2 regions of the Kosakonia sp. N21 genome follow, and region 1 is predicted to be linked to the other one. Evidence: predicted binding sites of a transcription regulator. Region 1 holds the regulator's gene; the other holds the start of a gene.
The links. Region 1 encodes PhoB, which activates phosphate uptake and scavenging genes when phosphate is short. Its sites were predicted from a motif close to CTGTCATAAAACTGNCNNAT; they were not measured.
Positions count from the first base shown of each region.

Region 1 (16,276 bases):
GCGCAGCGCCATCCATACCAGCGCTGCCACGCCCAGCACAAGCACACCCCACACCAGCAGCGTTTTCCACATTGCCTGCCGTTCCGCAGGGGATGTCGCTGTCAGCCGCACGTCGCCACCCAGCGTCGCGCGCGCCTGAGGCTGCGCTTGCGGTATTGCCTCCACATCGATTTGTTTACGCAACGCCAGTGGGATCAACGCATCCAGCGTTACCGCTGCGGGCTGTGCGGCCTTATTGCCCCATGCCAGCATAAACGGCCCTTTGCCCTGCGCATTAAACAGTACCGTTTGCCGATCGCGGCTACCGTTCACCTGCGGCAACGATGCCGGTAAGCGGGCATCCAGCGTCACAATCCGCACCGCCTGCACCGGTTCATCCGGCATTGGCACAGGGGCGGAGGATTGCCCGTTTAGCTGCCACAGCACCGTTTTAGTCAGGCTGCGCCAGGGGGCGTTCACGGCACTACGCCAGCTGATCTCCACCGGTAACACGCCGTCGTCCGCAAGCGTCACAGACAGCGCGCTCAACGGCTGCGGTTGCGTCCATTGATAGTGCGCTTCGCTGGAGGAAATCCGCTGCCCCTCCCCGGCCATTTGCACTTGCTCTAGCGGCGTCGGTTCGCTCCCCAGCGTCGCGCTGGCGTGCGTTATCGTGACCGGCAGTTGCGGCGTGTCAAACACCATCAGCAGGTAACGTACACCGTCGGCAGAGAACGTTTGATTGACGGTAATCTGGTCAAGCGTCAACCGATCAGTGCCGCTGGTCAGTTCCATCACCGGCGAGTCCTGTTGCAGCAGATCCCAGTCACGCATATTGCTGCTATAAAACAGCGACACCTTGCCCTGCCAGTTTTTAACTGGCGCATCCCATGCCAGTTTCAACTGCGCCAGCGTAAAACTCTGCGGCAGATTTTCCGGCAACGCCAATAAATAGCTCTGGCCGACGCGTTTCGCCGTCTCCCCTTCAATGCGGATATCAATCCCGCTGGCAGACCGCAAACGCACCACGCTTTGCCCTTCGCTCTCCGTTTCTACCGGAGAGGCATCCAGCGGGAAAAGCCGTAGCGGGATCGGCGCAGGCTCAGCCACGGCGGTTTTCTGCGTCTCCAGAGTAAACGGCACCCGTTCGCCATCATGATTAAAGATCCGCACATCGCGCAGATCCGGCCATGTGCTTTGGGCATAGACATCCAATGGCAGATCGACGCGATACCAGGATGCGGTCTCCGGCAGATCCAGCGCCGCCCCCCAGGCATAATCTTGCGGGGCCTCGGGGATCTCTTCGCCGCTTAACGCGGGCAATGCGCAACCCATCAACGCCACCGCCAGTAATGCGAATACCCCTCTCATTGTTTTTCTCCCTTTTCCTGCTCCGTTGCAGCCCTGGGCGGCAGCGGCGAAAAATAACCGACAATCAACACCAGCACGGCCACGCCAATAAAGGCAATCGCCCGCGCCAGCCCACCACCACCGGCACTGTCCACCAGCATCAGTTTGAGCAGCACGACACCGAGCAAAACGCCGCCGCACAACCACTGCCGACGGCTGGAATGACGCGTAGCATGGATCATCACCACCAGCGCAATCAACATCCAGAACAGAGCGAAACAAGTCTGGATCAACCGCGACTGCCACAAACTACCGGCATCCCACGTCACGTTTCCGTAGCAGGCCAGCGCACGTAATAACGCGCCATTGAGCCACCAGAAAGCCAGCGCCGCGATCGCCCACGGGCGTGCTCGCCATACCTGTGGTACCCACGCCGAATAGTGTGTTTCAGCAAAGCGGCTATAGAGCCACAACCCCAGCAACGCAAAGGCCGCGCCCTCTTCCAGTGGGTTGATAAGCGGCAGGTACGCCAGTTCTCTCACCACGCCGTCCCCCAGGTTGGCATAGAGCAAGTATCCGAAGAGTAGCGGGATCAGTGGCAACAGCGCCAGCGCGCCATACAATGCAGGCCAGACACGCACCGGCCACATCTCTCTGCGGATCGCCGCCATCACCAGCGCAATCACGATACCGCCCGCCGCCATCGGCAAACCGGCACGCCACGGTTCAAAGCCCCAGCCAAGCGATCCGACAAACCACCACAGCTCGCTACCCGCTGCCAGCAGCAACAGCCAGAACAGCGAAATATGCAGCCCTTGCGACACACGCACAGGCACCGTTTCGTTATCCCGGTACAGCAGAATGAGCGCCGAAGGCAACGCGATGCACCAGGCCAGGTTTTGCCATCCGCCCGCCAGAATATGCCCCTGCACGGTAATCTGATACAGCAGCGCCATCGCCATTGCGGGCCACAGCAACCAGCGGGCATAGCCCAGCTCTGGCCAGCGCAAACGCTGCTGCGCCGCTCGCCACAGCCAGACGGATGCAGACAGAAGCGCCAGCACCGCAAACGCGGCATGCGCATCGGCAACCAGCATCCGTTTCGCCGCGCCACCCAGAGCGATGATCCAGAACAGAATGCCGCCCGCCAGCAACAGCCAGCTGACTTCGCGCCGCATACCGCGCCACAACAGCGCCCCTGCCAGCCAGCAGCCGCTCAGTACGGCGAAAATCATCAGCACCGAGAGCGCAGGCAGACCATCCGCCGCAGCCCACAGCGCACTGAACAACGCCAGTAGCAATAAGGCCGTGCCGCTGTAGCTCATGCGTCGCTGGTTCTGCTGCACGCCGAGCCATACGATCCCCAGCCCTTCCAGTGCCCAGGCCATGGATGTCCAGCGCGCCGACAGCGCCAGCGGAATCGCCAGCGTGGCAAACGCGCCGCCCAGCGCCAGCGCTGCCAGCACCAGTGGTTTCGCCGTGGTCGGATAACGCTTCAGCGCCAGTGAAGCCAGCGCCAGGTAAAAGAGACCGAAACCGAGGGCGCTAAAGGCCGGGCCGTAGGCCCAGTGCTGCGTGATAGCGTACTGCATACCGAAGCCCGCCAGCGGCGGCGCAAACAGCAATACGCCATCAATAATACGTTCGCCCCGCCGCTGCGCACGCAGGGATAACACCACGCTTAACACGCCGAAAATAACAATATTGGCGATCAGGAACAGTTGGCAGCTCAGGTAAAATTCCGGGCGATAACTCTGCATTCCCCACACGCCGGCAACGCCGAAGGTGAAGAACATGCCCAGCAAATTCAGCTCACGCCAGTGCTGCCACAGGCTGATGGCGAGAATGCCAACCGAAAGCAGTAAATAGAAGGAGAACAGCGCAATGTGGCTGCCGCCGCCGGTCGAGAGCAAGATCGGCGCAAGATAACCGCCCAGACTCGCCAGCAGCGCCAGACTTAGCGCTTTTTGCAATACCGCCAGCCCCACACTCGCCGCGCAAATCACCAACAGCAGAACGAAAGCCAGCGTCATCGGCAGCATTTGCCACAGCCGGAACGCGCCAAACACGGTGAGATAGAGCGCGCCAACCGCGCCCCCCTGCAAAATCAGGGCAAATACCGTCTGTTTATGACGTAAACGCCAGCCCAGCCCCAGCAGCACCATCGCCGCCAGTGCAACGCTGGCAAGGCGCAACTCCAGCGGGAACAGCGAATACTCCACGGTATAACGCAGCAGAAAAGAGAGGCCGATAAACAGCAGCACAATCCCCAGCTTGGCCAGCGGATTACCCTGCATAAACCAGCGCGCCAGGGATGAGGCCAGGCCCCAGGAGGCGGTTTCGTTTTTGGGTGAGACAACGTCGGGTGATGCAACGGGCGCGATCTCAGCCGCCGCAGAGCCGTCCACTTTACGGCCCCAGGGCGACACCGCCACCGGTTCGCTATGTTGCACAACCTCAACAGGTTCGCTAACGGCAACAGGATCGCTAACCGGCAACGGCTGCGCCGTAACAGGCGCAGGATCAATGTTGACCGGCGCATTGACCCACCGCTGTTCAAGCACACTCAGCCGCTGGCGCAGCCGGGTGAGTTCATCCTGCGTGGCCACGCTGCGACGCCAGGCGGTGATTGCCACAATCGGCACCACCACCAGAGCAAAAAACAGCACGACCGCGCCGAAGAATAAAAGACCATCCATGTACTTCGCCTTCGCTAAAGGGGAGACGCAAAGCCCCCTTTTCGCGCTTCAGCTCAGGAGGCAGACCAAACAGAAGCGCTAATCGCCGGTAGCGTTAGCACATCATCCTGTAGCGTACCTGTACCTTCTTTAAGCCGCCAGTTTTTCCCGTGCAGCAGCGGCGAATCCTCCAGCACCACTTCACAGGCGTCGCTGCGATTAAGCGCTACCAGCACCCGCTGCTGCTGATAAACGCGCACAAACACCAGCACGTTTTCCTGCGCATACACAACCTGGCAACCGCCGTAGCGCAGCGCCTGACTGCGGGCGCGCAGCTTCGCCATCCGTTGGTAGAGGGCAAGTAAGCGGGTATCCTGCCGTTTCTTGTCCCACGGGAAGGGTTTGCGACAGAAGGGATCGTTTGCGCCATCCAGCCCGACTTCATCGCCATAATAGATGCAGGGTGTACCGGGCCAGCTAAACAGCCAGACCACTGCCAGCGGCAAACGGGCGACATCTTTACCCAGGACCGTCTTAAAGCGCGGCGTATCGTGGCTGTCGAGCTGATTAAACATGCGCAGCTGCTGTTGATGCGACAGCCCGGCACGGTAGTTATCCATCCACGCCGCGCAACTTTGCGCATCCATTTTCTGGGGATCATAAGCGTTGTCGGTATTCGCCAGGAACGCCCATACCGGCAGCGTAAAGCCGCGATAATTCATTGCCGCGTCTTCAACATCCGCCTGCAGCCACTGACGCGCATCGCCAAAATGTTCGCCGACGATGTACGCCTGCGGTTGGGTCTCTTTCGCCGATCGGGCAATACCGGCAACGTGCAGCAGGTTGTTACGCGCACCGCCATCCTCCCCCAGCATATGCACCACATCCAGCCGCCAGCCATCCATGTTCCACGGCGCTTTTAGCCAGTGGCGAACGATGCTGTCCTCCCCCTGATACATTTCATCAACCAGCGTCGATGACTGGTAATCCAGCTTCGGCAAGCTCGGGTAACCCAGCCAGTCGCGGGCGTGCCCCTGATCATCAAAGCTGAACCAGCTACGCCAGCGAGAGTCCGGATTATGACAGGCGCCACCCGTGCCGCGATTATGCCTGTCGAACCAGGCGTGAGAATCGCCGCTGTGATTAAACACACCGTCAAGGATCAGCCGCATCCCCAGAGCTTGCGTGTTGTGGCGCAGGCGCAGCAACGCCTGATCACCGCCAAACTGCGCATCAACATGGCGATAATCTTCCGTGTCATATTTATGCACGCTGGGCGCAACAAAGACCGGGTTAAGGTAGAGTGCCGTCACGCCCAGCTTTTTCAGATAGGGCAGTTTTTCGCTGATACCGTCCAGATCGCCGCCATAAAAGGTGGATCCCCCGGCGTCCTCCGTCAGCGGATCGTCCCAGTCGCGCAACACAATCGACTGGCCCGCGGCGTGGTGGTAATAAACATTATCCTGATCGGCATCGCGCGTCTGGCTGCGGGCAAAACGATCCGGGAAGATCTGATAAAACACCTGATCGGCTACCCACTGCGGGCCGTTATCCGGCGCATCCACCGCAAACTGCTCCAGCCGGGCGGGCGGGAAGCGGTTGAATCCCTGCGGGGTAAACCACAGTTGCTTATCCTGCCACAACAGCTTGAAGCTGTAGCGGCGGCGCGGCTGCCCGCTCTTTACATCCACCGCCACCCGCCAGACGGTCACACCATTACCGATGGTGTGACGCGCGCGATGCATCGCCAGCGGGGTTTCTTCATTATCGACTTCCACCCGCAGCGTTACCCGCGAGGGCAGCGATGTTCCCGTCAGCCAGAGGGTGATAATGAGCTGGTCTTTGTGCTGTTTGACAAACGGCGCGACCGGCAGGTGCCATGCGTTCAACATCAACAATCCCCTTTGTTCAAAATGACGCCACTTTTTCACAGCCCTTGCCGTCTCGCCTCCTTCTTTCGCATTTTTTCCGGGGGTGAGAGACGGGGCGCAGATGTGATCTGACGGGATATTCACCGGGCATTTGCGTGAGTTTTTTCACGCCCGCTTCGTGCCGATGCCCGAAGTCTCGCCCCCGGTGGGTTTTTATACTGATAAAAACTATAGCGCGATAAGAGAGCGAGCATGAGCAAACCTGAAATCCTCGTCATTACTGAAATCCCCCAGCCGATGATCGATACCCTGCAACAGCACTTTGTGGTGCATCAATACTGGCAACCCGGTGCAGAGACGGTGGTGCGCGAACGCGGGCATCTTATCCGGGGTGCATTGACCCGTGCGGCAAAAGGCATCAGTACGGCGTTAATTGCACAGCTTCCGGCGCTGGAGGTCATTAGTGGTTTCGGAGTTGGCGTTGATGCCACCGACCTCGATACCTGCCGCAGCCGTGGCATTCGCGTAAGCAATACGCCCGACGTACTTAACGAATGCGTGGCGGATACCGGACTGGCGTTGATGCTGGCGGTGACACGTAAAATTTGCGCCGCCGATCGTTTTGCCCGGGCGGGCGAATGGGAGCATGCGGCCTTTCCGGGCGCGTGGAAAATGAGCGGTAAGCGCTGCGGTATCGTCGGGATGGGCAACATTGGCCATGATGTCGCCGAGCGCGCTGCCGCGTTCCGGATGCCGATTCATTACTTCAGCCCCCGTGAGGCGCGTAACAGCCAGTGGCAACGTCATGATTCCCTTGTCGGTCTGGCAAACGCAGTGGATTTTCTGGTATTGACCCTGCCGGGCGGTGCGAAAACGCACCACATTATCAACCGCGAAGTACTGGACGCGCTGGGGCCGGAGGGCATTCTGGTGAATATCGCACGCGGTAGCGTGGTGGACACAGAGGCGTTAATTGCGGTGTTACAGGAAGGGAAACTGCGCGGCGCCGGGCTGGATGTGTTCGAGCAGGAACCGCACATCCCGCCCGCGCTGCGCGACTTACAGAATGTAGTGTTGCTGCCGCATATCGCCAGCAACACGGCGGAGACACGCCAGGCGATGGCGGATCTCACCATCAATAACCTGGTCAGCTATTTTACTGACGGGAGATTATTAACCCCGGTCGTGTAAGCCCGCTTTGTGTACCGGCCGGATGCGCGCTGCGCCATCCGGCCTGGTGCCCGCTGGCGCGGGCTTGTATCGACAATTACGCGTTACGGCGTTTAAATGCCCAGCCAATCAGCAGCAGCACAATCCATGCAAACCCCACGTACAGCGAGATGCGGGTTTCCGGGTGCCAGCCAATCAGCGCGATGATAAAGACCAGGAAAATCAGGCCGACAACGGTAGTCGCCACCCCGCCCGGAACTTTAAACTTCAGCGCGCGGACTTCCTCTGCCGACAGACGACGACGGAAGCCAATCTGCGACAGCAAAATCATGATCCATACCCATACCGTGGCGAAAGTCGCCAGTGAGGCGATCACCAGGAAAACATTCTCCGGCATGATGTAATTCAGGTACACCGCCAGCAGCAGCGCGATGGTCATCACCATCACCGTCACCCAGGGAATCCCGCGGCGCGACGTTTTGGCGAACATCTTCGGCGCACTGCCCTGCTCAGCCATCCCGTGCAGCATACGCCCCACACCAAACACATCGCTGTTAATCGCCGAGAGCGAGGCGGTCAGCACCACAAAATTGAGGATACTGGCGGCAAAGGTAATGCCCATATGCTGGAAGGTCAGTACAAACGGGCTTCCGTCAGTACCCACCTGGTTCCACGGGTAAATCGACATGATCACAAACAGCGTACCGACGTAAAACACCAGAATACGCATCGGCACCGAGTTGATAGCGCGCGGAATCGACGTCTCCGGATCTTTCGCTTCCCCGGCGGTGATACCGATAATCTCGATGCCGCCATACGCGAACATCACCATTTGCAGCGCCATCACCGTGCCCAGCCAGCCATTGCTGAAGAAACCACCGTGGCTCCATAAATTGCTGATCCCGGTCGGCTGCCCGCCGTTGCCGATCCCCCAGATAATGATGCCGAAACCGGCCACGATCATGATGATAATGGTGGCGACTTTAAAGAAGGAGAACCAGAACTCCAGCTCGCCGAAGACTTTGACGCTCATCAGGTTGATGGCGCAGATAAGCAGCACCACGCTCAGCACCCAAATCCAGTGCGGCACCGTCGGGAACCAGACGCCCATGTAAATACCAAACGCGGTGACATCGGCAATGGCGACAATCAGGATTTCAAAGCAGTACGTCCAGCCGGTGATATAGCCGGCCAGCGGGCCGAGGTTTTCCTGAGCATAGCGAGAGAAGGAGCTGGCGGAAGGGTTGTGCACGGACATCTCGCCCAGTGCGCGCATAATGATATACGCAGCCACACCACCAATAATGTAGGCCAGCAACACGCTTGGGCCAGCCATCTTGATTGCATCTGCGGAGCCGTAAAACAGGCCGGTGCCAATTGCCGAACCCAGCGCCATAAAGCGAATGTGCCGGGTGCTTAGCCCACGCTTTAGCTTATTAGTACTTTCCATCGTTTCCACTGCCATTATTCAACACAAAAATAAAAAACCACGGAGTGCGCTACCCCGTGGTTAAACAAGCCGTGTTTGCCGCGATTAATGGGCGCTGGAAGTGACCTGCCGACCTGCGGCGCGATCCCAGACTGCCGCCAGAACCACCATCACCAGACTTGGCATCAGCCAGGCCAGTCCCTGTTCCGCCAGCGGCAAACGCTGGGTCCAGGCCGGAAGGTGTTCTGCAAACGCAGACGCTTTCACGCCGTCAAGGATACCAAAAAGCAGACTAATAAACATGGCCGGTGCAATAACGCGTGTGGAACTGTTCCATAAAGAGCGGGTAAAGCTCAGCACCACCAGTACGATGCACGGTGGGTAGATCATGGTCAGCACCGGAATAGAGATCTGAATCAGATGGCTCAGCCCCAGGTTGGAGACCGCCATGGAGAAGATGCCCAGAATAAAGACCAGCGTGCGGTAAGAGAGCGGCAGATACTGCGCAAAGAACTCCGCACAGGCACAGGTCAGGCCAACCGCCGTCACCAGACAAGCAATAAAAATCAACGCCGCCAGCAGCAAACTGCCTGCGCCGCCGAAGGTATGCTGAACATAAGCATGCAGAATGGCCGCGCCGTTAGCCGACTGCTCAACCAGCGCAGAGCTGTCGGAACCGAGACGGAACAACGCCAGGTACAGCAGCGTCAACCCTGCGCCCGCCATCAGCCCCGCCCACACCGTATAACGGGTCAGCAAACGGGCTTCGGTGACACCGCGCGAACGCGCTGCATTGACAATCACGATGCCAAACACCATGGCTCCCAGCGTATCCATGGTCAGATAGCCATTGACGAAACCGTTTGAGAACGGCGCAGTCTGGTAGGCTTCCAGCGCATGGCTGATAGGACCGGCCGGCCAGATAATCGCCGCGATAGCGAGAATAGTCAGTGCGATAATTTTCAGCGGCGCAAGAAAATTGCCTACGGTATCCAGCAGTTTGCCCGGATAGAGGGAAATCAGGATCACCAGAGAAAAATAGATCACGCTGTAAATCAGCAGCGGCATTGCACCTTCGCCAGTCAGCGGCGCGATACCCACTTCAAACGACACCGTCGCCGTACGCGGCGTGGCGAACAACGGCCCGACCGCCAGATAGCACACCGTCGCCAGCAAGACGCCCGCCACTTTACCAATCGGCGTGCTCAGGCTGTCCACGCCACCGCCGACTTTCGCCAGCGCGACAACGGTAAGCACCGGTAAGCCCACAGCGGTGATCAGAAAGCCCAGCGCCGCCGTCCAGACGTGTTCACCGGCCTGCAAACCAACCATGGGAGGAAAAATGATGTTACCTGCGCCGACGAAGAGGGCAAATGTCATAAAGCCCAGAGCAACAATGTCGCGTGGTTTTAAGTGATGGGTCATATTTTTTACTGCCTGTGGATGTGGTGTCGTAAAAATGATGTTTTTTTCGCCTTTCCCAACCGGACGATACCGCGCCAATGTCGCAGAAAGTCAGCGGGAAATGCTCTATGCATTGCGTAGCGAAGAATAGTTTTTCGATTTACCACGCAAATACAGTTGGTCTGACAATATACGGGGCGCAATTTAAACGCTTATAACGTTTAAAGGCAAGGTGGGATCGCAAAACCAGATGGTTATACTATCCATACAATTAATAGTAGTTAATAACTCCAATTATAAGAAAAACACATGGCTGATCATGCGAACAAAAAAGCAGCATGCGTACAAAATACGTTTCAGGGGGGAGAAAACATCGGAATAAGCGGCCTGTTGATACAGGCCGCTGGAAAGATAAGCTGACAGACGCGTCAGGACGCGGCTTTTTTGGCAACCAGACGTTCCGGCAGAACAAAGCTAAAGCGCGTTCCCTTGCCGGGAGTACTGACAATTTCGAGGCGACTTTCGTGATGATTCACCGCATGTTTCACGATCGCCAGCCCCAGACCACTCCCGCCAGTCTGCCGGGAACGGGCTTTATCCACGCGATAGAAACGCTCAGTGAGACGAGGAATGTGTTCAGCGGCGATGCCGGGGCCGTTGTCTTCGACGCTGAATTCCGCCCCCAGCGGCACGCGCTGCCAGCGCACGGTAATCTCCGTTCCTGCTGGCGTGTGGTTCACGGCGTTGTAGACCAGGTTGGAAATCGCGCTGCGCAGTTGCTCTTCATTTCCCAGCACTTTCAACGCGTTATCAACTTCAAAATGGAAGTGATGCTTCTGCTGACTCAGGGTTTGCGCTTCCCGCTCCACGACCCGCAGCATCATTGGCACATCAATGGTTTCATTCGGCGGCAAGGTCGGCGCTGCTTCAATCTTCGAAAGCGTCAGTAACTGGCGCACCAGTCCTTCCATTCGCGAGGTTTGTTCGCGCATGGTATGCAGCGCTTTCTCCCGCGGCGCGCCTTCGAGCGTCTGCTCCTGCATCATCTCCAGGTAGCCCTGCAGCACCGTTAATGGCGTGCGCAGTTCATGACTGACGTTGGCAAAAAAGTTGCGCCGCGCCCCTTCCAGTTGATGCATTTGCGTGACGTCGCGGGCCACCAGCAGCAGGTGTTCCTCGCTGTAAGGCATCACGCGGATTTCCAGATGGCGACCGGTGTTGAGCACCAGATTCAGCGGCTTGCTAAACTCTTGTTTTTTAAGATACTGCGTAAATTCCGGGTAGCGCAGCAAGTTAAGGATATTCTGCCCGCTGTCGTCCGGCCAGCGCAAACCCAGCACCTGTTGCGCCAGGCCATTACACCAGAAAATCGCCCCCTCTTCGGTGGTGAGGATCACCGCATCCGGCAGCGACTCCGCGCCGCTGCGAAAGCGTTTAATCAGGCTTCCCAGCTCACGACGGCGCTTTTTATTACGCATCTGCATCTGGTGCAGCCCGTATAACAGCGGCTCCCAGCTCCCTGTACCCGGCGGCGGGGTCATACTTTTATCGACCCATAACCACCATGAAAGACGCAGTAAATTCCAAAAGTGCCAGATCAACAACCCGGTTACCGCAGCCAGTAAAAACCACGGCAGGTAACCGAACATGACGCCGAGAATCAAGGCGGGGATACAACAAAGGAGGAGCTCCAGCACCAGCCTTTTCCATGACAGCCGTTCCAGCACGCGTCACACTCCTGTTAAATGTCAGAAACGGGTCGAAAAACGGTAACCCGTGCCGCGCACTGTTTGCACCATACGATCGTGGCCGCTGTGTTCCAGCGCTTTGCGCAGACGACGAATATGCACATCCACCGTCCGGTCTTCAACATACACATTGGTTCCCCATACGTGGTTCAACAGCTGTTCACGGCTGTATACGCGTTCCGGATGGGTCATAAAGAAGTGTAAGAGTTTAAACTCTGTCGGCCCCATATCCAGGGGATTTTCACCGGTCATGACGCGGTGAGAGGAAGGATCAAGGCTCAGGCCCTGCATTTCGATCACCTCTTCCACCGCCATCGGCGAAATGCGGCGCATCACAGCTTTAATGCGCGCCACCAGCTCTTTGGGTGAGAAAGGTTTGGTAATGTAGTCATCTGCCCCGGTTTCCAGACCGCGTACGCGATCTTCTTCTTCGCCGCGCGCCGTCAGCATCATGACCGGAATATCACGGGTCATCGCTTCACGTTTCAGGTGTTTAATAAACTGAATACCGGAACCGCCAGGCAACATCCAGTCCAGTAAAACAAGATCGGGCCAGGGTTCATTAAGTTGGTTCACCGCACTGTCATAATCTTCAGCTTCCACCGGTTGAAAACCATTTTGTTCGAGCACGAAGCACACCATTTCCCGGATTGGAGCTTCGTCTTCTACGACCAGAATTCGTCTCGCCATAATTTGCCCTGTCTTATTTAAGTCATCAATATATATAGCGGCGCCATTATGCGTCAGTTTTATGACAGATTTATGAATAACATGACCGCCAGATGACCCCAGCAAGTGCTCTGTGACAGTCCCTATTTTCGTCAGGTTATGTCCCTCATCTGCTTAATGTTTATAATCTGCTTTATGCTTTTTTGCCACGGAACCGCTATGCGCATTATTCACACCTCTGACTGGCACCTGGGTCAAAACTTCTATAGCAAGAGCCGCGCCGCTGAACACGCCGCTTTCCTCGACTGGCTGCTGGCCACGGCGGAAGAGAATCAGGTCGACGCCATTATTGTGGCGGGCGATGTTTTTGACACTGGCTCCCCGCCCAGCTACGCCCGTGAGCTGTATAACCGTTTCGTGGTCAAACTTCAGCAAACCGGCTGCCAGTTAGTGGTGCTGGCAGGCAACCATGATTCGGTGGCCACGCTCAACGAATCGAAAGAGATCCTCGCGTATCTGAAAACCACCGTCGTCGCCAGCGCAGGCGTAGAGCCTTTCTGGCTTTACCGCCGCAACGGTGAACCGGGCGCGGTATTCTGCCCGGTGCCCTTCCTGCGCCCGCGCGACATTATGCTCAGCCAGGCCGGGTTGTCCGGGCAGGAAAAACAGCAACACCTGCTGGCGGCGATCACCGGGTATTACCAGCAACAATTTACCGCAGCCAGCGAACTGCGCGGCGATAAACCACTGCCGATCATCGCCAGCGGCCATTTAACCACCGTCGGCGCCAGCAAAAGCGACGCCGTACGCGACATTTATATCGGCACGCTGGATGCGTTCCCGGCGCAGAACTTCCCTCCCGCCGACTATATCGCCCTTGGGCATATCCACCGGGCGCAAAAGATCGGCGGTGAGGAGCGCATCCGCTATTGCGGCTCGCCGATCCCACTCAGTTTTGACGAAACCGGCAAAAGTAAAAGCGTCAATCTGGTGACCTTTACCGCAGGCAAACTGGCCGACGTTACCGCACTGGATGTTCCTGCCACGCAGGCGCTGGCGGTTATCAAAGGCGATTTTGCTGAGATTTGCCGCCAGCTTGAACAGTGGCGCGACAAACCTGGCGACACCCCCGTCTGGCTGGATATCGAAATCGTCAGTGGCGAATACCTGGCCGATATGCAACGAAAAATCCAGCAGGTGACGGAAGATCTCCCGGTTGACGTCCTGCTGGTTCGCCGTAGCCGGGAACAGCGGGAACGTATACTTGCCGGTGAATTGCGCGAGACCCTCAATGAATTAAAAGTCGAAGAGGTCTTTGCCCGCCGCCTGGCGCAGGAAGAACTCGACGAGACGCAGCAAGGGCGATTACAGGCGCTGTTCAGCGAAACATTGCAGGCGCTGGACGAGGAGAAAGAAGCATGAAAATTCTCAGTTTGCGGCTGAAAAACCTTAACTCGCTGAAAGGCGAATGGAAAATCGACTTCACCGAAGAACCCTTTGCCAGCAACGGTCTGTTCGCCATTACCGGCGCGACCGGCGCGGGCAAAACCACATTGCTGGATGCCATCTGCCTGGCGTTGTACCACGAAACGCCGCGCCTCAGTACGTTGTCACAATCGCAAAACGATTTAATGACCCGCGACACCGCCGACTGTCTGGCAGAGGTGGAGTTTGAGGTCAAAGGCGTGGCCTACCGCGCGTTTTGGAGCCAGAGCCGCGCCCGCGGTTTGCCGGACGGCAATCTGCAAGCGCCGCGCGTGGAGCTGGCAACCTGCGCCGACGGTAAGATCCTCGCCGACAAAGTCAAAGATAAACTCGATCTTACCGCCTCGCTAACCGGGCTGGATTACGGGCGCTTTACCCGCTCGATGCTGCTCTCACAGGGGCAATTCGCGGCCTTTCTCAATGCCAAACCTCGCGAGCGCGCAGAGCTGCTGGAAGAGCTGACCGGCACCGAAATTTACGGGCAGATTTCCGCCCGCGTGTTTGAGAAACACAAAGCGGCGAAAACCCGACTGGAAACATTACAAGCACAGGCCGAAGGGGTGGTGGTGCTGAATGATGAGCAGCGCCAACAGCTTGAGCAAGGTTTGCAGGCGCTCACTTCACAAGAACAGCAGCTCATGGCAGGGCTAGGCAGCGCCCAGGCGCAGGCAAACTGGCTGAACCGCGATGGCGAGCTACGCGCCGCCAGAGGCCGTGCGCAGGCGGCGCTGGTACAGGCGCAACAGGCGCAGACCAGTGCGCAGCCGCAACTGGCGGCGCTGGAACGCGCGCAACCAGCACAGCAGCTTCGCCCCCTTTGGGACAGACTGGAAGAGCAACGCAATGTGCAGCGTCGCACCCGCAACCAGAGCGAAGAAGTAAACACTCGCTTACAGGCCAGTCTGCTCCAGCGTGCACGCATCCGCGCCAGCGCCGTGCAACAACTCGCGACCCTGCAAGCCACGCACAAAACGCTGGAGAGCTGGCTGAGCGAACATGCGCGTTTCCAGCGTTGGCAAAGCGAGCTGACTGGCTGGCGGGCGCTGTTTAATCAGTTAGACGATGAGAAAAAGCAGTGGCTGAGCCTGCAACAGCGCATCCAGAGTCATGAGACCAAACTGCGCACCCTGCCGATCGCCACGCTGGAACTCAGCGTGGAAGAGACAGCCGCTGCCATGCACCAGTGCGCGCAAAACCGCCCGCTGCGCCAGCAACTGACCGCCCTGCACGCCCGTTTTGCACCACTGCGCAAGCAATTAAGCCTGCGCCAGCAAAGTTTGCTCGACCTGAAAGCCGAACAGGAAACGCTCAGCGCCGGGCTGGCGCGCAAGCGCGAGGTGTATAAAGAAAAGAACCAGCTGTTGAGTGAGGTCACCACCATTTGCGAGCTGGAAAACCGCATCAAAGACCTGGAGAGCGAACGCGCCCGTCTGCAACCGGGGCATCCCTGCCCGCTGTGCGGCGCAACCGAGCACCCGGCAATTGCGCACTATCAGACGCTCGAACCGGGCGTTAATCAGGCCCGGCGTAACGCGCTGGATCTGGAAGTCCGCCAGGTCAAAGAGGAAGGTGTTGCGCTCGGCGAACGGCTGAAAGGGCTCGGCGAACGCTATGAAAAAGATGAGCGCGAAATTGCCACGCAGCAACAGGACGAGAAAGCGTTGCTAGAGGCATGGGCGAAGGCCTGTGCAGAGCTGAACGTGGTGCTGGAGCCGCATCGCGAACTGACCAGTTGGCAAAGCGCGCAGGACGCGTATGAGCATCAGTTGTATCTGCTCAATCAGCGCCAGACACTGCAACTTCAAATCCACGAATTACACCAGCAGGGCGAACATTATCAACAGGCGGTGGTTCGTCGTCGCGCCAGTCTCGCCGAGGCCTTGCAGCCGCTGGCGCTGAGCCTGCCACCGGAAGGTGAAGAGGAAGCGTGGCTGGCCGCGCGTGCGCAGGAAGCGGAGCAGTGGCAACAGCAACAACAACAGCTGACCGCCCTGCATGAGCGTATGGCGTTGCTTACGCCCATCATCGACACGCTGCCCGCCGATGAGATAGCGGTGGATGAGCAGATTATCCCGCTGGAGGGCTGGCGCCAGGTACATAATGATTGCATTTCGCTGCACAGCCAATGGCAGACGTTGCAACACCAGCTTGCACAGCAGAGCGAAAGCGAAAAGACGCTGGAAAACCAGTTTTCCGACACGTTGAAAAACAGCGTGTTTGCCGATCAGCAGGCGTTTCTCGCCGCTTTGCTGGATGACGGAGAGCGCCAGCGTCTGGAGCAGTTACGGCAGCAACTCGAACGCGATTGCCAACAGAAGCAGACGCTTGCCGCCAGCGCTGAGCAGGCCTTCACGGCGCACCAGGCGCAACTGCCCGCCGGAATGGACGCCAATAGCACGACGGAGAGCGCCAGCCTGGCGCTGGAACAACTCGGTCGCCAGTTACGGGAAAATACCACCCGCCAGGGCGAGTTCCGCCAGCAACTGAAGCAGG
Region 1 covers NZ_JBOBHR010000002.1:534,161-550,436, forward strand. Annotated here, with positions in the region: gene ACQ3G7_RS06255 (DUF3999 domain-containing protein) at 1-1,350, opposite strand, end outside; gene ACQ3G7_RS06260 (DUF2339 domain-containing protein) at 1,347-4,028, opposite strand; gene malZ (maltodextrin glucosidase) at 4,082-5,899, opposite strand; gene ACQ3G7_RS06270 (2-hydroxyacid dehydrogenase) at 6,131-7,069, shown strand; gene proY (proline-specific permease ProY) at 7,146-8,498, opposite strand; gene brnQ (branched-chain amino acid transporter carrier protein BrnQ) at 8,583-9,902, opposite strand; gene phoR (phosphate regulon sensor histidine kinase PhoR) at 10,310-11,608, opposite strand; gene phoB (phosphate response regulator transcription factor PhoB) at 11,630-12,319, opposite strand; gene sbcD (exonuclease subunit SbcD) at 12,518-13,720, shown strand; gene sbcC (exonuclease subunit SbcC) at 13,717-16,276, shown strand, end outside.

Region 2 (16,276 bases), 480 kb from region 1:
TTAGGCATTGTGTATGGCTCCGACGCTGTCGCCGGCAAAGGGGTTAAAGTGGTCGGGACCTTCCCGGAAGATTCGCACCAAAAAGTGGAATACCCGCTGGCGATTATCGACGGTCATAAAAACGCGACAGTGACCGCGTTTTATGATTACCTGAAAGGCCCGCAGGCTTCTGAAATCTTTAAACGTTACGGATTTACGACGCACTAATGATATTAACGGATCCCGAATGGCTGGCAGTTCTGCTGAGCCTTAAAGTCTCTTCCCTGGCAGTTGTCTTCAGTTTGCCCTTTGGGATCTTCTTTGCCTGGTTACTGGTGCGCTGCACGTTCCCGGGCAAAGCGCTTCTCGATAGTCTTCTTCACCTTCCGTTGGTCTTGCCGCCTGTGGTGGTCGGTTACTTATTGTTGATCGTCATGGGGCGACGCGGCGCGATCGGCGAATGGCTGCACGACTGGTTCGGGATTACCTTTGCCTTTAGCTGGCGCGGCGCAGTGCTGGCGGCGGCAGTGATGTCGTTTCCGCTGATGGTGCGGGCTATTCGCCTGGCGCTGGAAGGTGTCGACACCAAACTGGAGCAGGCAGCGCGAACGCTGGGCGCCGGACGCTGGCGCGTGTTTTTGACCATTACGTTACCCCTGACGCTGCCAGGTATTATTGTCGGTACGGTGCTGGCTTTCGCCCGCTCGCTGGGGGAGTTTGGCGCGACCATTACCTTTGTTTCCAACATCCCGGGCGAAACGCGCACTATCCCTTCTGCGATGTATACGCTTATCCAGATGCCGGGCGGCGAAAGCGCGGCGGCGCGGCTGTGTGTCATCTCCATTGTTCTGGCGCTGGTGTCGTTGCTGATTTCAGAGTGGCTGGCGCGTATCAGTCGTGAACGGACAGGGAGGTAAGTCATGCTGGAACTGAATTTCACCCAAACGTTGGGAACCCATCAATTACGCATTGCTGAGAACGTGCCCGCGAGCGGTATCACGGCCATTTTTGGTGTATCCGGTGCGGGGAAAACGTCGCTGATTAACGCCATTGGCGGTCTGACCCATCCGCAAGAGGGGAGGATTGCACTGAATAACCGCGTGTTGTTTGATACCGCCAGCAAGATTTGCCTGCCGCCGGAGAAACGCCGCGTAGGGTATGTTTTCCAGGATGCGCGCCTGTTCCCGCATTATAAAGTGCGGGGAAACCTGCGTTATGGCATGGCGAAGTCGATGGCCGGGCAGTTTGATAAGCTGGTGGCGCTGTTGGGGATTGAACCGTTGCTTGACCGTTTACCCGGTAGTCTATCAGGAGGCGAAAAGCAGCGTGTCGCCATCGGGCGTGCGTTATTAACCGCGCCGGAACTGTTGCTGCTGGACGAACCGCTGGCGTCGCTTGATATTCCCCGTAAGCGCGAGCTGTTGCCGTACCTGCAACGTCTGGCGCGGGAGATCAATATTCCGATGCTCTATGTCAGCCACTCGCTGGAAGAGATCCTCCATCTGGCGGATAAAGTGATGGTGCTGGAAGCGGGGGAGGTAAAAGCGTTCGGCAATCTGGAGGATGTCTGGGGCAGTAGCGTGATGAACCCGTGGTTGCCGCAGGATCAGCAGAGCAGCATTCTGAAAGTCAGCATACTTGAACACCACCCACACTATTCGATGACGGCGCTGGCATTGGGCGATCAGCATATCTGGGTCAACAAAGTGGATAGCCCCCTGCAAACTCCGTTGCGTATCCGTATTCAGGCAACAGATGTTTCGCTGGCGCTACAGCCTCTGATGAATACCAGTATCCGTAATAGCCTGCGGGCGAAGGTCGTGGAGTGCTTTGATGTTGATGGGCAGGTTGAGGTGCAACTGGATGTGGCGGGTCGCACCTTGTGGGCGCGTATCAGCCCCTGGGCCAGGGATGAACTGAGCATCAAACCCGGCCAGTGGCTGTATGCGCAAATCAAAAGCGTGTCGATTACCGCCTGATCACAGCAGCTCTTTATAGATAAACCCGGCAATACTGTCGACGGTATTATCGCCAATCACCACATTGGCATGGGCTTTGACCTCGTCTGCGGCATTGCCCATGGCCACGCCTACGCCCGCCGCTTTTAACATGCTGATGTCGTTATAATTATCACCAAATGCCACGACGTTATGCATCGACAGCCCCTGCGAGGCTACCCACTCGGCCAGGCATTTTCCTTTGCTGTTGCCGCTGCGGGCGATATCCACCTGATCGTGCCACGACCACTCACACTCCAGTCCCAGCGTCTGCTCTACGTGAAGGGCAAACGCTTTCAGTTTTTGCGTGTCTTCATCGGTGAGGGCGAATTTCCAGATAGCATCCACGTGCTGCGCGGTGTCCGCCAGAGAGTCCACCTGTTGGAATGTAGGCCGTTGTTCCGGCGGCAGCGACTGCGCCCAGTTGTTGGTGCGCAGGACGTGCCCGGTCGGTTTTTCGTAGACCATGGCGTTATCGACATACATCAGACCATGAATGTCATGCTCTTCCAGCAGATGAATAAGCTGCAACGCTTGCGGAACGGGCAACGGGTCCGCTTTTAACACTTTTTTTGCATGATAATCATACAAATAAGTGCCATTACAACAAATTGCAGGTGTATCCAGCGCCAGTGCCTGATAAAAAGGATGGATGGCAACATGATGCCGGCCGGTCACAATGATGAGCTGATGCCCGGCGGCTTTTGCGCGAGCCAGCGCTTCGAGGGAAGAGGGCAGAAGCGTTTTTTTCGGGGTGAGTAGCGTACCGTCTAAATCCAGTGCAATAACGCGTGCAGTCATGGCGTTTTCCGTGGTCGATGTTGAAATTGGCATGTCCGGGGATGGTACACCGGGTGGACGGATGCGCAAAATCTCCCGGCGCTTTTCAGCATCAACGCGCAAAAACGGCTATCCTGGTTACTTAACGCAGAAGAAGTTCAAGAGGAAAGGAGTATTCATGAAACAAACCGTTTATACCGCCAGCCCGGAAAGTCAGCAGATCCACGTCTGGCGTTTGGATCCTGAAGGCGCTTTGACGCTTCTCCAGGTGGTCGATGTTCCCGGCCAGGTACAGCCGATGGTCGTCAGCCCGGACAAGCGTTACCTCTACGTGGGCGTACGCCCGGAGTTTCGCGTTATTGCTTATCGCATCGCACCGGAAAACGGCGCGCTGACATTCGCTGCTGAAGCGCCGCTGCCGGGTAGCCCGACGCATATTTCTACCGATCGCAGCGGGCGTTTGCTGTTTAGTGGCTCCTATAATGCCGGTTGTGTGAGCGTGACTCGCCTGGAAGACGGCATTCCGACGCAAACCGTGGACGTGGTGGAAGGGCTGGAAGGCTGTCATTCCGCGAATATCTCCCCGGATAACCGCACATTGTGGGTTCCGGCGCTGAAACAGGATCGCATCTGCCTGTTTACGCTGGGCGAGGATGGCAATCTGACAGCGCAGGAACCGGCGGAAGTCACCACCGTGGAAGGCGCAGGCCCGCGTCATATCGCTTTCCATCCGAATCAACGCTATGCCTACTGCGTTAATGAACTGAACAGCTCGGTGGATGTGTGGCAACTGAGCGATGCACACGGCAATATCGACTGCGTGCAGACGCTGGATATGATGCCGGCAGATTTCTCCGACACCCGCTGGGCGGCGGATATTCATATCACCCCGGATGGCCGCCACCTGTATGCCTGCGATCGGACCTCCAGCCTGTTAACCATTTTCAGCGTGTCTGAAGACGGTAGCGTGCTGGCGATTGAGGGCTTCCAGCCGACGGAAACCCAGCCGCGCGGCTTTAACGTCGACCACACGGGTAAATTCCTGATCGCTGCCGGGCAGAAATCACACCACATTGCGCTGTATGAAATCGCCGGTGAGCAAGGTTTGCTGACCGAGAAAGGCCGCTATGCTGTTGGCCAGGGGCCGATGTGGGTGGTGGTGAACGCGTACTGAGTCTGCATTTCGGACATAAAAAACCTCGCCATGGCGAGGTTTTTTATCATCAGCGACGCATTACTTCTTCGGCACTGCGACCACTTTGCTGCCCACGCCGCGGTTGTTGAACTCCCACATACGGTTGAACTGCGGGTTGTTCAGCTCGCGCTGTACGTTGCCCTTATCGTCTACCGTACCGGTATTGCCCGCGTAAGCGCGACCAGACACGCTGGCATCCGCCCACGGTTTCGCCACGTTAAAGCCTTCGTTGATCACGCTGTCGCGGATCACCACCTGGCCGTTGGTGTTGCTGTCCACATCCAGTGAACGGCCCAACTGCGCGACACCATTGCCGGCTGCGTTAAAGCGGCTGTTGACCGCAAGGAAACCGTAATACAGGTTTGACTGCGTTGCCGGAGCAAACACGTAGCCTTCCTGCTGAGTCCGTGAATTCACAACGCGGAAATCGGTGTTATCAAACACCACTGCGCCGCGACCGGCCACGATATCTACATCCCCTTCGAGGTAGCTGTTGGTCACCAGCGTACGGGTCTGACGATCGGTACGCAGGGTGTTATCCACGCTGCTGTTGGTCACGAAGAAGGTATTCTGGCGACCCAGAATATTCACGTTGTTGATCTGCACTTTATCGCCATCGCTGCGCAGCGCCACCGCCTGGTGGTTACCTGCGTCAACGCTGTCGCCAAGGGTGTTCTGGATGGTCAGGTTTTGCAGTTGCAGACCATTGTTCTGTGACCAGAAGACCGCAGAGCACATCACACCGACGGTCGCGCTGCGTTTGCTCTGGCAGTTATCGAACATATACCACGCAGGTTTGCCCGGCATATATTTGCCTGACGGGTTAACCAGACGACGCCAGCTATTCGGATCCATTTCGGAGTCGATAGCCTGGCCAATTTTCACATCCAGCGCTTTTTCACCGGTACCGTAAATGGTCACGCTGCCGGAGGCCGCAGGGACAAACACCGTGCCTTCGTAGTCGCCAGGCATCACGGCGATGTACTGACGATCGCTGGAGTGTTTGTTAATTGCCGCATCAACGGCGGCCTGAATGGTGTTGTGGGTCACGCCAGGCGTACCCGCCGGTCCGACAACGAAGTCCGCTTTTTGCGGCAGACGAATGGCGAAGGGTTTCCACGACTCGCCATTTTGCGTCATCGCGGTGAAATAGCGCTCCGCCACGAAGTTTTTCGCTTCGCCTGCGCTGAGGATCGGGCGCGCTGAAGTGCCAGGCGCAGTTTGTTCAGAAGGGCGTTCTGCCGGCGGGGTTGAGCTACAGGCGGTCAGTGTCACGCCAAAAGCGAGCGCCAGCGCCAGACGGGAAACCGATGATGTGTTCAAGGGGTGCTCCAGACTATGCAAAGTTGAAAAGGTTACGTCAAAGCCTGCTTTTTTATACTAAGTTGAGCGAAACGGGAAGCCGATTTGCACAATCGGCTTCAAAACCCGTGTTTTTTAGCTAAAAAGGGCGGTGATGGTGGCGCTGGACAGGGAATGGAAGTGCACGTTAAAGCCAACCATTGCGCCGCTGGCGTTTTCGTCGACATCCAGATGCGCTACATCCAGAGCGTGAACGGTGAAGATATAGCGGTGGGTTTCCCCTTTTGGCGGCGCAGCACCGCCGTAACCGGCTTTACCGAAATCGGTGCGCGTTTGTACGGCGCCATCCGGCAGCGCGGCAAGGCCTGACCCCGCGCCCTGCGGCAGAACGCGGGTATCCGCAGGGAGATTGGCCACGATCCAGTGCCACCAGCCCGATCCGGTTGGGGCGTCCGGATCGTAGCAGGTCACCACAAAACTTTTGGTGCCTGCGGGAACGTCATCCCACGTCAGATGCGGGGAGATATTGTCGCCGTCGTAGCCCATACCGTTGAACACATGGCGATGCGGGAGTTTTTCTCCATCGCGTAAGTCATGACTGAGTAGTTTCATTTGCGCTCCTTTCGTTCGCGATACAGTAACGGGAAGTGTAGTGTATCCCCGCTACTGTAGGGCGAAATGCCTCAGACGAACAGGTCGTTACGTGCGACGGCGGCGTTAACGGCCCGGGTTAAGCGCGAGAGCTGCTCCGGGGTAATAAGGTACGGCGGCATCACATAAATCAGGCGACCAAAGGGGCGGATCCACACCCCCTGTTGCACAAAGAAACGCTGGAGTAAGGCCATATTTACCGGTGCGCGGGTTTCTACTACGCCAATCGCGCCCAGCACACGCACATCCACCACATTTTCAGCGTCGCGCGCGGGCGCAAGCTCTGCGGTTAACTGCGCTTCAATAGCCGCCACTTGATCCTGCCATGCGCCGCTTTCCAGTAATGTCAGGCTGGCCGTTGCCGCTGCGCAGGCCAGCGGGTTGCCCATAAACGTTGGTCCGTGCATAAAGCAGCCCGCTTCGCCGTTGCTGATGGTCTCTGCGACGTTGCGGGTCGTTAGCGTGGCGGAGAGCGTCATCATGCCGCCGGTCAGCGCTTTACCGAGGCACAGAATGTCCGGCGAGATGCCCGCATGCTCACAGGCAAACAGCTTGCCGGTGCGGCCAAAGCCGGTGGCTATCTCATCGGCAATCAACAAAATGCCTTCCCGGTCGCACATTTTACGGATGCGTTTAAGCCACTCAGGATGGTACATACGCATGCCGCCAGCGCCCTGCACAATCGGCTCCAGGATAACCGCGGCGATCTCGTGGCGGTGCGCCGCCATCAAACGGGCGAAAGCCACCATATCGCGCTCATCCCACTCGCCATCAAAGCGGCTTTGCGGTGCCGGGGCGAACAGGTTGTCCGGCAAATAGCCCTTCCACAAACTGTGCATGGAGTTATCCGGATCGCACACCGACATCGCCCCGAAGGTGTCGCCGTGATAGCCGTTGCGGAAGGTGAGAAAACGCTGCCGCGCTTCGCCTTTTGCCTGCCAGTATTGCAGTGCCATTTTCATCGCCACTTCAACGGCGACCGAGCCGGAATCCGCCAGAAAAACGCACTCCAGCGCATCGGGGGTCATCGCCACCAGCTTGCGGCACAACGAGACAGCGGGAGCATGCGTGATACCGCCGAACATTACGTGCGACAGGGTGTCGATTTGCGCTTTCATGGCGGCGTTCAGCGCCGGATGACCGTAACCGTGGATGGCCGCCCACCATGACGACATACCGTCCACCAGGCGTTCTCCGCTGTCGAGCGTCAGCTCGCAACCCTGCGCAGAGCGCACCGGGTAAACCGGAAGCGGGGAGGTCATCGAAGTATAAGGGTGCCAGATATGGCGCTGGTCAAAAGCTAAATCGTCCGCTGTCATAATTGACTTGTAAACCAAATTAAAAAGTTTTAGGTTTACAAGTCTACACCGAATAACGATTTAACAACACCTTTTGGAGATGCCCGATGGCTCACCACGCACGCTGGACTTTGTCGCAAGTCACCGCTCTGTTCGAAAAACCCTTGCTGGAGCTGCTGTTTGAAGCGCAGCAGGTTCACCGCCAACATTTCGATCCGCGCCAGGTTCAGGTCAGTACGTTACTGTCGATCAAAACCGGCGCCTGCCCGGAAGATTGTAAATACTGCCCGCAAAGTGCCCGTTACAAAACCGGGCTGGAGTCCGAACGCCTGATGGAAGTGGAGCAGGTGCTGGAGTCCGCCCGCAAGGCGAAGCTGGCCGGCTCCACCCGTTTTTGCATGGGCGCGGCCTGGAAAAACCCGCATGACCGGGATATGCCCTATCTGGAGCAGATGGTCGAAGGGGTAAAAGCCATGGGGCTGGAAGCCTGTATGACGCTCGGGACGTTGAATGAAAGTCAGGCACAGCGTCTTGCCAGTGCCGGGCTGGATTACTACAACCACAACCTTGATACCTCACCAGAGTTCTACGGCAATATCATCACCACCCGTACCTATCAGGAGCGTCTCGACACGCTGGATAAGGTCCGTGACGCCGGGATCAAAGTCTGCTCCGGCGGCATTGTCGGTTTGGGGGAAACGGTGAACGATCGTGCCGGGTTGTTACTGCAACTGGCTAATCTGCCGACACCGCCGGAAAGCGTGCCGATCAATATGCTGGTGAAAGTCAAAGGTACGCCGCTGGCGGACAATGAGGATGTCGATGCGTTCGACTTTATCCGCACCATTGCCGTGGCCCGGATCATGATGCCGACTTCGTACGTGCGTCTCTCCGCCGGTCGCGAGCAGATGAATGAACAAACCCAGGCGATGTGTTTTATGGCTGGGGCGAACTCCGTGTTCTACGGCTGCAAATTGCTGACCACGCCAAACCCGGAAGAGGACAAAGATTTGCAACTGTTCCGCAAACTGGGGATGAACCCGCAGCAAACCGAAGTGCGCAGCGGCGATAACGAACAACAGCAGCAGCTTGAAGCGCAGCTTCTGCATGCGGATACCGACCAGTATTACAACGCGGCTGCCGTATGACCTGGCAACAACGCATCGATGTCGCGCTGGCTGAACGCCGCGCGGCAGATGCCCTGCGCACGCGACATCCCGTTGCCCAGGGGGCTGGGCGCTGGCTGACGGTGGGTGAACGGCGCTTTTGTAACTTTTCCAGCAACGATTACCTGGGTTTAAGCCAGCATCCCTTGGTGGTTCATGCCTGGCAGCAGGGGGCCGAACGCTATGGCGTCGGCAGTGGCGGTTCAGGCCATGTCAGCGGTCATACCGTGGCGCATCAGGCGCTGGAAAGCGAACTGGCGGACTGGCTCGGCTACGCGCGTGCGCTGCTGTTTATCTCCGGTTTTTCCGCCAACCAGGCGGTGATTGCGGCGCTGACCGGCAAAGACGATCGTATTGTCGCTGACAAACTGAGCCACGCCTCGTTGCTGGAAGCCGCCAGCCACAGCCCGGCGCAGCTCCGACGCTTTGCCCATAACGATGCCGATCACCTGGCGGCGTTGCTGGCAAAACCCATTGCCGGGCAACAACTGGTGGTCACCGAAGGCATTTTCAGTATGGATGGCGACAGCGCACCGCTTCGTACCCTTGCCGCTGCTGCCCGGCACGCCCACGCGTGGCTGATGGTGGATGATGCACACGGAACGGGCGTGGTCGGCGAGCAGGGTAGAGGCAGTTGCCATGTGCATGGCATTACGCCGGAGATCCTGATCGTCACTTTCGGTAAAGGGTTTGGCGTGAGCGGCGCGGCCGTGCTCTGTAGCGATAGCGTTGCTGATTATTTGCTGCAATTTGCCCGCCATCTTATTTACAGCACCTCGATGCCGCCTGCCCAGGCGATGGCGCTGAGTGCCGCATTGCAGGTGATCCGCAGCCCGGAAGGGAATCATCGTCGGCAACACCTGGCCGCGCTGATCGCCCGCTTTCGCCACGGCGCAGCGCAGCTTGGCATGGACGTGACCGATTCGCAGAGCGCGATTCAGCCGCTGATCGTCGGCGAAAACGCCCGTGCATTGCGCCTGGCTGAGCGTTTGCGGCAGCGCGGGTGTTGGGTGACGGCTATTCGCCCACCCACAGTGCCGCCGGGCACGGCGCGCCTGCGTTTAACCCTGACGGCGGCGCATCAGGCTGAAGATATCGAACGCTTGCTGGAGGCGCTGGATGGCAGTGAATAAACAGGCTATCGCCGCCGCTTTTGGCCGGGCGGCGCAGAGCTATTGCCAGCACGACGAGCTGCAACGTTTGAGTGCGGATGTGCTGCTTGCGCAACTGAATAACACCTCGCCATTGCATGTGTTGGATGCCGGCTGTGGACCCGGCAGTATGAGCCGTTACTGGCGCGGGCAGGGCAGCGAGGTCACCGCGCTGGATCTCTCACCGACGATGCTGGATGAAGCCCGTCGCCTGCACAGTGCACAGCGTTATGTGACCGGGGATATCGAAGCATTGCCCTTTGAGGATGCCTCTTTTTCGCTGGCGTGGAGCAACCTGGCGGTGCAGTGGTGTGAGGATTTGCGCCAGGCGATTGGCGAACTGCACCGCGTCACGCGCCCAGGCGGACACATTGCATTTACCACGCTGGTGGAGGATTCATTGCCAGAGCTGAATCTGGCGTGGCGCGCGGTTGATCACCATCCACACGCAAACCGTTTTTTGCCTTTACCCGCTATCCACCAGGCATTGCAGGGCTGGCGGTTGCGCAGCGGCGTGGAGCGCATCACCCTCTGTTTTGAAGATGCCACCCAGGCGTTGCGTTCGTTAAAAGGTATTGGCGCGACACATTTACATGCGGGCAGGCAGCAGGGGCTGACGCGCAGCAAACTGCAACGTTTACAACTGGCCTGGCCGCAACAGCAGGGGAAATGTCCTCTGACGTACCATCTTTTTTGGGGAGTGATCACGCGTGAGTGAACGGTATTTTGTCACCGGAACAGACACGGAAGTAGGGAAAACGGTAGCCAGTTGTGCGCTGTTGCAGGCGGCGAATCTGCGCGGTTTACGCAGTGCCGGTTACAAGCCGGTGGCGTCCGGCAGCGAAATGACCGCGAAAGGGCTGCGTAATAGCGATGCGTTAGCGCTACAGTTGCACAGTAGTCTGCCGCTGGATTACCACAGCGTTAATCCCTACACCTTTGCCGAGCCAACATCGCCGCATATTGTCAGCGCAGATGTGGGCGAGCCGATCGAGGCGGCGGTGATGTCCGCCGGGTTACGCAATCTATCAGGGCAGGCTGAATGGCTGCTGGTGGAGGGCGCAGGCGGTTGGTTTACGCCGTTGTCGGAGACGCTGACCTTTGCCGACTGGGTCGTGCAGGAGCAATTGCCGGTGATCCTTGTGGTGGGGGTGAAACTGGGCTGTATCAATCATGCGATGTTGACTGCGCAGGCGATACGACAGTCGGGGTTAAGGCTGGCAGGCTGGATTGCGAATGATGTGGTGAAGCCGGGTAAGCGCCATGCTGAATATCTGGCGACGCTTCGGCGCGTGATGCAGGCTCCGCTGATTGGCGAAATCCCCTGGTTTGCCCACGCGCCGGAAAAAGAGAGAACGGGTCATTATCTTGATCTCAGCGTGTTGAATCCGGTGTCATCCAGTGCGACAACATCCGATCGTCCAGTTGCTTAACTTCCCCTTCGGCAACGCTACGTCCCCGGTGAAGCAGACAGAAGCGGTCAGCAACCCGGCGGATAAAGGCAAGCTGTTGCTCGGCCAGTAAAATAGTGATGCCGAAGTCCTGGTTAAGCCGCACGATCAGATTGCCCAGTTTATGCACAAAGGCCTGGCCCAGCCCGCGCGTTGGCTCATCAAGGATTAATAACCGCGGGTGCGTCACCAGCGCTCGCGCCATCGCCAGTTGCTGTTGATTATCTTCCGACAACCCCGCGCCGCGGGTCTTGCGCAGCGTGTATAGCTCCGGGAAGAGATCGTAGATATCCTGGCTCACCGCATTGCGTGCTGCGCCTCCGGCCATCATGGCAATATGCAGATTTTCCTCGACGGTCAGTTGCGAAAATATCCGCCGGTCTTGCGGCACATAGCCCATTCCCATCGCGCAGCGATGTTCAGCCTGCACATTCAGCAGGTCGCGCGGCGGTGCGCCCGCTTCCTGCCAGATCATGCTGCCGCTCTCAACGGGCAAATAGCCGGTAATGCAGTTTATCAGCGTGGTTTTGCCCATCCCCGGCAGCCCGATGACGGACGTGCAGACGCCGGGGGTTAAATCGAGATCGATATTCCATAAGGTATGCTGGTTACCGTAATACTGGTTCACTGCACGTAAGCTCAACATGGTCCGCTCCTTCTTCCGGATCTGGTGACACAGGGATATTGCAAAAGGCTTGCCAGAACGTGAAAAAGGCTTTTTTTTCGGATACGACCGATCTCAGTGGTATTTAAAATGCCGGGAAGGGAGATCGCAGGGAAAAATCCTGCACTTTGCCAGTGCTTGTAGTGACGAATTGTGGTGCAGCAAAGCCACGAAGTGTGAGAAGGATCTCATGCAGATCTCGCGTTTCGTTAGCTGATAATAATCAAAAAGAAGTGATAAAAATTTTTTAATCCCCCCCGGCTGGGACGAAATGGGAATTGGGCGGAGGGCGGGGTATCCGGCCTGGCGGCAGTTATCCACTATTCCTGTGGATAACCTTGTGTATTAGAGTTAGAAAACGCACGGCAAGCGAGAAGGGACGCGGCTTTCGCCTGAATTGGTGCGAAACACGGCTTTTTGTGATTTCTTTTTTATATCAGCTGGTTATGTAAAAGCAATGCCTGTAAGAAAAGTGTCACTGGCCGCCACAAAACTTTCACCGACTGGCTTGACAATTGTTAAAAGAGAAAAAGTTCTGGGGATAACCGCAAAGGTCTGGTGTTTTATCTTGCTGGCGAAGAAATTTCAGGAGCGAACGTGTGCCATGACCCCGGGTAGAACAAATTGCGTCATTCGCTACTGTTTTTTCATCCAGTATTATGTGTTGGCAAAAGTAACCAGGGTGAGTAAAATAGGTTACCTGCTCGCTCATTCCTTCACCAGGTAGCCATCCATGAGTAAACCGTTCAAACTGAATTCCGCTTTTCGCCCTTCCGGCGACCAGCCTGAAGCTATCCGTCGTCTCAAGGAAGGCCTGGAAGACGGTCTTGCGCACCAAACGCTGCTCGGGGTAACCGGTTCAGGAAAGACGTTCACCGTCGCCAACGTCATTGCCGATTTGCAGCGTCCCACCATGGTGCTGGCGCCCAACAAGACGCTGGCCGCGCAGCTATACGGTGAGATGAAGGAGTTTTTTCCGGACAATGCCGTGGAGTATTTCGTCTCCTACTACGACTACTATCAACCGGAAGCCTATGTTCCCAGCTCGGACACATTTATCGAAAAAGACGCCTCGGTTAACGAACATATCGAGCAGATGCGCTTGTCGGCAACCAAAGCGTTGCTGGAGCGGCGCGATGTGATTGTGGTGGCATCGGTCTCGGCGATTTACGGTCTGGGCGATCCGGATCTGTACCTGAAAATGATGCTGCATTTGACCAATGGGATGATTATCGATCAGCGTTCGATTCTGCGCCGCCTGGCGGAGTTGCAGTACACCCGTAACGATCAGGCTTTCCAGCGCGGTACGTTTCGCGTTCGCGGCGAGGTGATCGATATTTTCCCCGCAGAATCGGACGATCTTGCTCTGCGCGTGGAGTTGTTCGACGAAGAGGTTGAGCGTCTGTCGCTGTTTGACCCGCTTACCGGGCATGTGGAATCGACGGTGCAGCGTTTCACCATCTATCCGAAGACGCACTACGTGACACCGCGTGAGCGCATCGTGCAGGCGATGGAAGAGATTAAAGAGGAGCTCGCCGAGCGGCGCAAATCGCTACTCGCGAACAATAAGCTGCTGGAAGAGCAGCGACTCAGCCAGCGCACGCAGTTCGATCTGGAGATGATGAACGAACTGGGTTATTGCTCCGGTATTGAAAACTACTCCCGCTTTCTCTCCGGTCGCGGGCCGGGCGAACCGCCGCCGACGTTGTTCGACTACCTGCCGGCCGACGGGTTGCTGGTTATCGATGAGTCTCACGTTACCATTCCGCAAATCGGCGGTATGTACCGTGGTGACCGGGCGCGTAAAGAGACGCTGGTCGAGTATGGCTTCCGCCTGCCTTCCGCGCTGGATAACCGCCCGCTGAAGTTCGAAGAGTTTGAAGCGCTGGCGCCGCAGTCTATCTATGTCTCGGCGACGCCGGGCAACTACGAACTGGAAAAATCGGGCAACGAAGTGATTGACCAGGTGGTGCGCCCAACCGGTCTGCTTGATCCGGTAATTGAAGTGCGCCCGGTGGCGACACAGGTTGACGATTTACTGTCTGAAATTCGTAAACGTTCGGCAATTAACGAACGCGTGCTGGTCACGACCCTGACCAAACGAATGGCGGAAGACCTCACCGAATACCTTGAAGAACATGGCGAGAAGGTGCGCTATCTGCACTCCGATATAGATACCGTCGAGCGTATGGAGATTATCCGCGACCTGCGTCTGGGTGAGTTTGATGTGCTGGTGGGCATTAACTTACTGCGTGAGGGGCTGGATATGCCGGAAGTGTCGCTGGTGGCGATTCTGGATGCCGACAAAGAGGGCTTCCTGCGTTCTGAACGTTCGCTTATTCAGACCATCGGACGTGCGGCGCGTAACATTAACGGTAAGGCGATTCTGTACGGCGATAAAATCACGCCGTCGATGGCGAAGGCGATAGGTGAAACCGAACGCCGCCGCGAGAAACAGCAGCACTACAACGAAGAGCACGGCATTACGCCGCAGGGCCTGAACAAGAAAGTGGTGGATATTCTGGCGATGGGCGAGGGGCTGGCGAAAACCCGGGCGAAGGGGCGTGGGAAATCCAGAACGCCTGCCCAGGTGGAAGCGGCTGAGCTGGCGCTGACGCCGAAAGCGCTGCAGCAGAAAATTCACGAGCTGGAAGGGCAGATGATGCAGCACGCGCAAAACCTCGAGTTCGAGGAGGCGGCGAAAGTGCGCGATCAGTTACATCAACTGCGGGATTTGTTTATTGCAGCGTCATAATTTGCGTTTCGTCACACATTAAGGCGATCTGCCTGACTCGCCTTAATGTTGACTTAATACTGCGCTGACACACTAACCTCCGCTTTACTGAGGAGAGTGTGATGCAACAAATTAATCTTCGTGAGTTTTTCGCCGTCGCGTTTGCACTGGCGTTAATCATTGGTTTCAGCCATCTGTGGGTGCTGACGTATTGATCATACTCCGCGGGCTATCGGGTGAAACTTAACCCAGGCCCGCACGCCCGACTGTGTTTTCCGGTTGTGCAAAAAGAACTGTGCATCGTGCAGTTGCGCAATGCGTGACACGATGCTCAGGCCCAGCCCGGTGCCGCCATAGCGGCTATCCATGCGCACAAAAGCTTTGCTTAGCTCGCCGCTGCGACTCTCGTCTATTCCCGGACCTTCATCCTCAACGGCCAGAACCGGCGTTACCGCGCGCTCGATGTGGATAGTGATAGTTGAGCCGGCAGGACTGTAGCGGTGCGCATTCTCCACCAGGTTTCTCACCAGTACCCGCAACAGCGTCACATCTCCGGAAACCGGAATGGTCTGCGCATTGTCGGGTAACGCTAATTTCTGTTGCCGCCCGGCAAGCATCGTTTCCAGTTCGCTTTGAATCGGCATCACCACGTCTTCCAGCAGCATCACCTGCTGATAACTGCCCGCTGAAAAAGATTGCCCGACCCGCGCCAGTTGCAGGAGTTGCGCAATGTTCTCGGTCATCTGGTCAAGGCGCTGCACCAGCGGATCGACAGTGATGCCGCTGGTTTTTGCCATCAGCTCAAGATGCAGACGTAACCCGGCCAGCGGGGTGCGCAATTCGTGAGCGACATCGGCGGTAAACAGACGTTCCCGTTCCAGCGTCAGCGTCAGACGCGACACCAGCTCGTTGATCGATGAGGTCACGGCTTCCACTTCACTGACGCTGTTATTGAGCGTAATGGGTTGCAGATTATCAGGGGTGCGTTTATTCAGTTCCTGCTGGAGCTCTGATAACGGGCTGGTGATGTTTTTGACCGCCTGCATGCAGATCAGCAACGCGAGGCCGACAATCAGCAGACTGGGCACCAACAGGCTGGCGACCGCTTCACGGACTTCATGCTCAACCTGTTTGTGATTGTTGTGGTTATGCATGGCGCTTTGCACCAGCAACTGGATTTGCTCCTCGCTTTCATGCCATAGCCAGAAGACGCTAATCAACTGGCAAAACACCAGAATACCGCCAATGGTTAGCAACAACCGGCGGCGCATGCTCCAGCGCCTGAAATCGAAGATCGCCATAACTCAGTCCCGGTCCCCGGCATGCACCAGCATATAGCCAAACCCTCTGACGGTGCGGATACGGGACTTCCCGATTTTATCCCGCAGGTTATGAATATGGACTTCCAGCGTGTTGGTCGAGGGCTCGTTGTCCCAGTTGTAGATATCGTTGTAGAGGATTTCTCTGTGTACCGGGCTGTCGGCTTTTAGCATCAGGCGCGACAACAGAGCGTACTCTTTCGGCGTTAAGTCCAGCAACTGGCCGTCCCGCCATGCCTGGCGGCGGGTGACATTCAGCGTCAGGTTGCCGTGCGTGATTTCGTTGTCGCCTTCATTATGGCGGCGGCGCAGCAGCGCACGGATGCGGGCATTCAGCTCATCCAGGGCGAAGGGTTTGACCAGATAATCGTCCGCGCCGGTATCCAGCCCGGTAACACGGTCCTCCAGCGTATCGCGTGCGGTCAGGATCAGTACCGGCTGGGTGAACTTTTCCCGACGCAGCCGGGTGAGCAAATGTAAACCGTCTTCATCCGGCAGCCCTAAATCGAGCACGATTAAACTGTAATGCCCGTTAGCCAGACACAGCGTGGCTTCATGCGCTGTCGAGACGCCATCGCAGGCGTATCCT
Region 2 covers NZ_JBOBHR010000002.1:53,431-69,706, reverse strand. Annotated here, with positions in the region: gene modA (molybdate ABC transporter substrate-binding protein) at 1-207, shown strand, start outside; gene modB (molybdate ABC transporter permease subunit) at 207-896, shown strand; gene modC (molybdenum ABC transporter ATP-binding protein ModC) at 900-1,958, shown strand; gene ACQ3G7_RS04070 (pyridoxal phosphatase) at 1,959-2,777, opposite strand; gene pgl (6-phosphogluconolactonase) at 2,935-3,930, shown strand; gene ACQ3G7_RS04060 (putative acyl-CoA thioester hydrolase) at 3,991-5,274, opposite strand; gene ACQ3G7_RS04055 (kinase inhibitor) at 5,389-5,865, opposite strand; gene bioA (adenosylmethionine--8-amino-7-oxononanoate transaminase) at 5,937-7,223, opposite strand; gene bioB (biotin synthase BioB) at 7,310-8,350, shown strand; gene bioF (8-amino-7-oxononanoate synthase) at 8,347-9,501, shown strand; gene bioC (malonyl-ACP O-methyltransferase BioC) at 9,488-10,237, shown strand; gene bioD (dethiobiotin synthase) at 10,230-10,952, shown strand; gene ACQ3G7_RS04025 (ABC transporter ATP-binding protein) at 10,894-11,616, opposite strand; gene uvrB (excinuclease ABC subunit UvrB) at 12,368-14,389, shown strand; gene pmrB (two-component system sensor histidine kinase PmrB) at 14,584-15,669, opposite strand; gene pmrA (two-component system response regulator PmrA) at 15,673-16,276, opposite strand, start outside.
Region 2: a site for PhoB is predicted at 12,117-12,136, ahead of uvrB (excinuclease ABC subunit UvrB). Genes of this name have one in related genera too.